2 regions of the Pseudomonas sp. DCA-1 genome follow, and region 2 is predicted to be linked to the other one. Evidence: predicted binding sites of a transcription regulator. Region 2 holds the regulator's gene; the other holds the start of a gene.
What was found. Region 2 encodes FliA, which starts transcription of late flagellar genes. Its sites were predicted from a motif close to CTAAAGTTTNNNNNNNNNNNGCCGNTAA; they were not measured.

Region 1 (4,157 bases), 390 kb from region 2:
GTCGTCGATGTAGATCTCTTTAACGCCCATTGCCTGGGCCTTGGCACGAGCCGGTTCGACCTCTTCGCCCTGACCCAGGTCAGCGGTGAAGGTCACCACTTCGCAGTTGTAGGTATCCTGCAGCCACTTGAGAATCACCGAAGTATCAAGGCCGCCGGAATACGCCAGTACGACCTTTTTTACGTCCGCCATGCCATCACTCCACGGGGTTGTACGGAAAGGGACCGATTCTACCGGCGTTGCGGATAAATTTACAGTGGGGCGACAGCTTCTGACGACAAAGCGACAGAAATTGTCGGAAGGGCGACTTGCCAGATCAACACGGAAATTTGAGGCAAGGGTTGGCGCCCCATCCGGTCTCAGGGCGCCTTCGCCCCCGACGCGGGAGCAGCCGGAACGGCTGGAGCGGGAGCAGCCGGCGACACGGGCTCAACCGGTTTTTCCACCGCCTTTTCAACCTCCGCCACCCGATCCAGTTCGATATTCACCCGCCGATTACGCGCCCGGTTCGATGCACTGTTGTTCTTCGCCAGCGGATAACGCTCACCATGGAAGCGCACAGTAATCTGCTCTTGCGGCACACCGTGAGCCTTGAAGTAATCGGCCACGGCCAATGCGCGGCGGCGCGACAGGTCGCGGTTGGTCAGGCGGTTGCCACTGTTGTCGGAGTGGCCGTTGAGCTCGATATGGTTAACCGTAGGGTCGGCCTTCAGGTAGTCGACAATCACCTCCAGCCGCGCCTTGGCTGCTGCATCCAGCTCGTAACCGCCCCCAGGGAAGCCCACTTGAGTCTGGCGCACCTGGTCATAGTTCATCGGCAACAGCTTGCCGGCACAGACCTGATAGTCATTGTAGGCTTTGGCGAAGCTGACCGGCAGCACCCGCACCTCCATCGGCCTGCCCGCCTCACCGGTGTAGTTGCGCACGACGGTGCTACGCCCGTCGAGCAAACCGTTGATCAGCCGGCTGGCCTGCCCCTGGGAGGAGCTGAACAGCACACCGCTGCGGGCCATGCGCACATGGCCCAGGTTGATATCGCCACGCCCAGGTTGCCAAGGCGCTGCCGCGGCCAGCAGGCTGGCGGTGCCGGCACCCAGTACGTTGCTGTCCGAACGCAGCTGGAACACCGGCTGCTCGCCTGCCCGGCGCACGAACGTACCGCTGCCGAAACCTTCGATCGGTTGGCTCAGACGACACTCGAACTGGTCACCCTCGACCTGCCAGGCAATGTTCTCCATGCGCGTCTGGAAAGTCAGTGCGCCGGCCGGCAGGCTGGCGAACAGGGTCAACAGGGCTAGGTAACGCTGGCGCACGGGCGGCTCCACAATTTCTGACGGCTTACCAGCAGGCTATCGGACGCCGCGCGGAAAACTTGATAGCCGTGCTCGCCCCAGGGTTTTCCGGTAGGATTGGGGCTTGAGTTCGACCCGCCTGGAATCCCCAATGTCCGATCGCCTGACCCTCCTGCGCCCCGACGACTGGCACATCCATCTGCGCGATGGTGCCGTCCTGCCCCACACCGTTGGCGACGTGGCGCGTACCTTCGCCCGTGCCATCATCATGCCCAACCTCATGCCGCCGGTGCGTAATGCCACCGAGGCCGGCGCCTACCGTGAGCGCATTCTGGCTGCCCGCCCGGCCGGCAGCCGCTTCGAGCCGCTGATGGTGCTGTACCTCACCGACAACATCAGCCCCGAGGACGTCCGCGCGGCCAAGGCCAGCGGTTTCGTGTACGCCGCCAAGCTGTACCCGGCCGGCGCCACCACCAACTCCGATTCCGGCGTGACCAGCATCGACAAGATCTTCCCGGCCATAGAGGCACTGGCGGAAGTGGGTATGCCGCTGCTGGTGCATGGCGAAGTGACCCGCAGCGAGATCGACGTGTTCGACCGCGAGAAGCGCTTCATCGACGAGCACTTGCGCCGTGTGGTCGAGCGCTTCCCGACGCTGAAAGTGGTGTTCGAACACATCACCACCAGCGACGCAGCGCAGTTCGTCACCGAGGCCCCGGCCAACGTGGGTGCGACCATCACCGCCCAGCACCTGCTGTACAACCGCAACCACATGCTGGTTGGCGGCATTCGTCCGCACTTCTACTGCCTGCCGATCCTCAAGCGCAATACCCACCAGGTGGCCTTGCTGGACGCCGCCACCAGCGGCAACCCGAAGTTCTTCCTCGGCACCGACTCGGCACCTCATGCCCGTCACGCCAAGGAAGCAGCCTGCGGTTGCGCGGGTTGCTACACCGCCTATGCGGCCATCGAGATGTACGCCGAAGCTTTCGAACAGCGTAACGCGCTGGACAAGCTGGAAGGCTTCGCCAGCCTGCACGGCCCGGCCTTCTATGGCCTGCCGGCGAACACCGACACCATCACCCTGGTCCGCGAAGAATGGACCGCTCCGGAAAGCCTGCCATTTGGCGAGCAAACCGTAGTCCCGCTGCGCGCTGGCGAAAAACTGCGCTGGCGCCTGCTGGAGGCAAACGCGTGAGCGAAGACCTTTACGAAGACGACCTGGAAACCCAAGGCAGCAGCGGTCCTCGCCACCCGATGGCCGAGCGCTTCCGCGGCTATCTGCCGGTCGTGGTGGATGTTGAAACCGGTGGTTTCAACAGCGCTACCGATGCGTTGCTGGAAATTGCCGCTGTCACCATCGGCATGGACGAGAAAGGCTTCCTGTTCCCCGAACATACCTACTTCCACCGAGTAGAGCCGTTCGAGGGCGCCAACATCGAGCCGGCCGCACTTGAGTTCACCGGGATCAAGCTGGACCACCCGCTGCGCATGGCGGTCAGCGAGGAAAGCGCGATGACCGACATATTCCGCGGCGTGCGCAAGGCCCTCAAGGCCAACGGCTGCAAGCGGGCGATTCTGGTCGGCCACAACAGCAGCTTCGACCTGGGCTTCCTCAATGCAGCAGTGGCGCGCAATGACCTGAAGCGCAACCCGTTCCACCCGTTCTCCAGCTTCGACACCGCCACCCTGGCGGGCCTGGCGTATGGCCAGACCGTGCTGGCGCGGGCCTGTCAGAGTGCCGACATCGACTTCGACGGTCGTGAGGCGCACTCGGCACGTTACGACACCGAGAAAACGGCTGAGCTGTTCTGCGGCATCGTCAACCGCTGGAAAGAAATGGGCGGCTGGCGCGATTTCAACGACTGATCTGCCAAAAGCATTCGCGGGCACGCCCGCTCCCACAGGTTAACCTTTGCCTTCAGGCATGCAGAGAATCTGTGGGGGCGGGCGCTCCCGCGAAGAGGCCGGCACAGGAAGGCAAAAAAAACCGGCCACGAAGGCCGGTTTTTTTGTGCACGCAGCAATTACAGCTTGCCAGCGTTCTCGCTCAGGTAGGCAGCAACGCCTTCAGGCGAAGCGTTCATGCCCTTGTCGCCTTTTTTCCAGTTGGCAGGGCAGACTTCGCCGTGCTCTTCGTGGAACTGCAGAGCGTCGACCAGACGCAGCAGCTCGTCCATGTTACGGCCCAGTGGCAGGTCGTTGACGATCTGCGAACGGACAACACCATTGGTATCGATCAGGAAGGCGCCACGGAAGGCCACGCCGCCTTCGGACTCGACGTCGTAGGCTTTGCAGATTTCGTGGGTCATGTCGGCAGCCAGGGTGTACTTCACCTGGCCGATACCGCCGTTGTTGACCGGGGTATTACGCCAGGCGTTGTGGGTGAAGTGCGAGTCGATCGACACGCCGATCACTTCCACGTTACGCGCCTGGAAGTCAGGGATGCGGTTGTCCAGGGCGATCAGCTCGGACGGGCAGACGAAGGTGAAGTCCAGCGGGTAGAAGAACACCAGGCCGTACTTGCCCTTGATGGCCGAGGCCAGGTTGAAGCTATCGACGATCTCGCCATTGCCCAGCACGGCCGGAACGGTGAAATCGGGGGCTTTCTTACCAACGAGTACGCTCATTGTAATCTCCTGATGAGGGTGAAAAACCGTTTGCCGGGCCAGACGGGCTTGCCCGACATCCAACAAAGGCCGACCATCATACACGGCTTCTCATGACAGGCCGACTCCGTCGACAAAGCGACCGCCGGTCGCTCAAGCACACCCCTCTCAGAAAGATCTTTGACAAGCATTCTCATTAACATTAAGCTCCAACCCATCGACCCAACCAGCGATGGTCAGCCCTTATGTATGTGTG
Region 2 (4,157 bases):
CCATCAGTTCCGCATCGACCCGGCGCTCACCTTTGCGCAGGACGTCGAACACGTTCTCGGCGATATGGCAGCACTCCACCAGCTCGTTCAGCTGAAGGAAGCCGGCGCCCCCTTTTACAGTGTGGAAACCGCGAAAGATCGCATTGAGCAGGTCGGCATCGTCAGGTCGGCTTTCCAGCTCGACCAGTTGCTCGGACAATTGCTCAAGAATTTCGCCGGCTTCTACCAGGAAATCCTGGAGGATTTCTTCATCGGCGCCGAAGCTCATCAAACGTGCTCCTTAAAAACCAAGGCTGGACAGCAGATCATCGACATCGTCCTGACCGGACACGACGTCTTCACGCTTATCGGCATGAATCTGCGGACCTTCACCCCGAGTCGGATGTTTTTCTCGATCTTTTTCTGCACGCAATTGATCGTGATCATGGTTTATACCGGCAAAGCGGTCGACCTGGCTGGCCATCAGCACCAGCTTGAGCAGATTGCTCTCCACCTCGGTCACCAGTGTGGTGACGCGTTTGATCACCTGGCCGGTCAGGTCCTGATAGTCCTGGGCCAGCAAAATGTCATTGAGGTGCCCGGCAACCTTTCGGTTACCCTCGGCGCTGTGCGTCAGGAAACTGTCGACTCGCTTGACCAGATCACGAAATTCCGGCGCAGCCACTTCGCGGCGCATGAAACGCTGCCAGTCGGTACTCAGGGCCTTGGCCTCGCTGGCCAGTTCATTGAGCACCGGCGTGCTTTCCTCGACCAGATCCATGGTGCGGTTGGCCGCGCCCTCGGTGAGCTTGACCACATAGGACAGGCGCTCGGTGGCGTCGGTAATCTGCGACACCTCTTCTGCCTGCGGCATGGTGGGGTCGATCTGGAAACTGACGATGGCACTGTGCAGCTCGCGAGTCAGCTTGCCGACTTCCTGATACAGGCCGCGGTCGCGGGTCTGGTTCAGCTCGTGAATCAGCTGCACCGCCTCGCCGAAACGGCCCCGTTCCAGGCTTTCGACCAACTCCTGGGCATGCTTCTTCAGGGTCGATTCGAACTCGCCCAAAGACGTTTGTGATGAATCCATGACGCGCCCCCCGTAACGTGACTCAGCCGTTGACGCGTTCGAAGATCTTCTCGATCTTCTCTTTGAGCACCTGAGCGGTGAACGGCTTGACCACATAACCATTGACGCCGGCCTGGGCCGCTTCAATGATCTGGTCGCGCTTGGCTTCAGCAGTCACCATCAGTACCGGCATGCTTTTCAGCTTGTCACTGGCACGCACTTTACGCAGCAGGTCGATGCCGGACATGCCCGGCATGTTCCAGTCGGTTACCAGGAAGTCGTAGTGACCGTTCTCCAGCATTGGCAACGCCGTGGTGCCGTCATCGGCTTCCTCGGTGTTGGTGAAACCCAGGTCACGCAACAGGTTCTTGATGATCCGCCGCATCGTCGAAAAGTCGTCAACGATGAGGATTTTCATGTTCTTGTCCAATTAGACCTCCAAGCAGTCTCAAACGCGCTCGGCCTACCGAGCACGCACTCATTCAATTCGGTACAACGTGGAAAACGACTGCAACGACAGCGGGCTCAACGCGCCCGCCATTCCCCCAGGCGGCTACGCAGGCGCGCGGCACACTGGCTGTGCAACTGGCTGACCCGCGACTCGCTGACACCCAGCACCTCACCGATTTCCTTGAGATTCAGCTCTTCGTCGTAGTACAGCGCCAGCACCAGGCGCTCACGTTCCGGCAGGTTGGCGATAGCCTCGGTCAGGGCAGCCTGGAAGCGGTCCTCTTCCAGCCCCCGCGCAGGTTCGACCTGGCCACTGGCGCCATCCTCATGCAGCCCTTCGTGCTCACCGTCCTGCAACAGGTCGTCGAAGCTGAACAGGCGGCTGCCCAGGGTATCGTTCAAAATCCCGTAGTAATCATCGAGACTCAATTGGAGTTCGGCAGCAACTTCATGATCTTTAGCGTCACGGCCTGTTCTGGCTTCAACCGCACGCATCGCGTCACTGACCATACGGGTGTTTCGGTGTACCGAACGCGGCGCCCAGTCACCTTTGCGTACTTCGTCCAGCATGGCCCCGCGGATGCGGATGCCAGCATAGGTTTCAAAGCTGGCGCCCTTGCTGGCGTCGTATTTGTTAGCCACTTCCAGCAGCCCGATCATGCCGGCCTGGATCAGGTCTTCGACCTGCACGTTGGCCGGCAAGCGCGCCAGCAGGTGGTAGGCGATGCGCTTGACCAGCGGGGCGTAGCGTTCGATCAGCTCGTACTGGGCGTCCTTCGACGCCCGGCTGTACATCTTGAAACCGCTGGCGTTCATAGCACGGGCCCCGCGCTGGTGGGTTGCACCAAGCGCTCGACAAAGAACTCCAGATGGCCGCGCGGGTTGGCCGGTAGCGGCCAGCTATCGACCTTCTGGGCAATCGCCTTGAAAGCCAGCGCACACTTGGAGCGAGGGAAGGCTTCGTAGACGGCACGCTGCTTCTGTACCGCCTTGCGCACGCATTCGTCGTACGGCACGGCACCCACGTACTGCAGGGCAACGTCAAGGAAGCGGTCGGTGACCTTGGTCAGCTTGGCAAACAGGTTGCGCCCTTCCTGCGGGCTCTGCGCCATGTTGGCCAACACACGGAAACGGTTCATGCCGTAGTCACGATTGAGCAGCTTGATCAACGCGTAGGCATCAGTAATCGAAGTAGGTTCATCACACACCACCAACAGCACTTCCTGGGCGGCGCGAACGAAGCTGACCACCGAGTCACCGATACCCGCAGCGGTATCGATCACCAACACATCGAGGTTGTCGCCGATTTCGCTGAACGCCTGGATCAGCCCGGCGTGCTGGGCTGGGGCCAGGTGCACCATGCTCTGGGTGCCCGAGGCTGCCGGCACGATGCGCACACCGCCAGGGCCCTGCAGCATCACGTCACGCAGTTCGCAACGCCCTTCAATGACATCGGCGAGAGTACGTTTGGGGGCAAGGCCCAGCAACACGTCGACATTGGCCAGGCCCAGGTCGGCGTCCAGCAGCATGACCCTGCGGCCAAGCTCGGCCAGCGCCAGGGACAAGTTCACTGAAACGTTAGTCTTGCCGACGCCACCTTTGCCGCCGGTCACGGCGATCACCTGTACGGGATGCATGCTACCCATGTCTGTTCTTTACCTTGTCTCGCTGGGACTCAGGCCACACGTAGGGCAATTCTGCGTGCCCTTTGGCATAGCTACTTTGCACACGCTTCATGGTCAACCCGCTCGCCGTGGGTTGTGATAGAGATCAGCGAACATGTCGGCCATGGCCTCTTCGCTGGGCTCGTCCTGCTGCTGCACATTCACCGCGCGCGAAACCAACTGGTGGCCCCGCGGCAAGTGCAAGTCGTCAGGAATGCGTGGCCCATCGGTAAGATAGGCCACTGGCAGTTCATGACTGATGGCAAGACTCAACACATCGCCAAGGCTTGCCGTTTCATCGAGCTTGGTCAGGATGCAGCCGGCCAGGCCACAGCGTTTGTAGCTGTGGTAGGCGGCGGTCAGCACCTGCTTCTGGCTGGTGGTGGCCAGCACCAGATAGTTCTTCGCGGCAATGCCACGCCCGGCCAAGGTTTCCAGTTGCATGCGCAGCGCAGGGTCGCTGGCCTGCAGGCCGGCAGTATCGATCAGCACCACGCGCTTGCGCAGCAGCGGCTCCAGCGCTGCTGCCAGCGACTGGCCCGGGTCGACGTACGTCACCGGCACGTTGAGGATGCGGCCCAGGGTCTTGAGCTGCTCCTGGGCGCCGATACGGAAGCTGTCCATGCTCACCAGCGCCAGATTCTGCGCGCCGTACTTGAGCACGTAGCGCGCGGCCAGCTTGGCCAGGGTGGTGGTCTTGCCCATACCCGCCGGGCCGACCACGGCGATCACGCCGCCCTCTTCGATCGGCTCGATTTCAGGTATTTCGATCATCCGCGCCAAGTGAGCCAGCAGCATGCGCCAGGCCTGGCGCGGCTCTTCGATCTCGGCGGTCAGGTCCAGCAGCTCGCGGGCGATCGGCCCCGACAGGCCGATGCGTTGCAGGCGGCGCCAAAGGTTGGCCTGCTGCGGCTTGCTGCCCTGCAGCTGATTCCAGGCCAGCGAACCGAGTTGCACTTCCAGCAACTCGCGCAGGCCCGACAGCTCGGAACGCA

Region 1: ACE4QZ_RS07825 (flagellar protein MotY) is a predicted target of FliA. The motif match lies at 1,350-1,377, and genes of this name have one in related genera.

What each region holds. Positions count from the first base shown of each region.
Region 1 is NZ_CP169881.1:1,631,234-1,635,390, reverse strand. Features, by position in the region: gene ACE4QZ_RS07830 (argininosuccinate synthase) at 1-192, opposite strand, end outside; gene ACE4QZ_RS07825 (flagellar protein MotY) at 360-1,313, opposite strand; gene pyrC (dihydroorotase) at 1,444-2,490, shown strand; gene rnt (ribonuclease T) at 2,550-3,161, shown strand; gene ACE4QZ_RS07810 (peroxiredoxin) at 3,320-3,922, opposite strand; gene ACE4QZ_RS07805 (bacterioferritin-associated ferredoxin) at 4,147-4,157, shown strand, end outside.
Region 2 is NZ_CP169881.1:2,021,366-2,025,522, reverse strand. Features, by position in the region: gene ACE4QZ_RS09725 (chemotaxis protein CheA) at 1-268, opposite strand, end outside; gene ACE4QZ_RS09720 (protein phosphatase CheZ) at 281-1,069, opposite strand; gene ACE4QZ_RS09715 (chemotaxis response regulator CheY) at 1,092-1,466, opposite strand; gene fliA (RNA polymerase sigma factor FliA) at 1,574-2,314, opposite strand; gene fleN (flagellar synthesis regulator FleN) at 2,311-3,144, opposite strand; gene flhF (flagellar biosynthesis protein FlhF) at 3,238-4,157, opposite strand, start outside.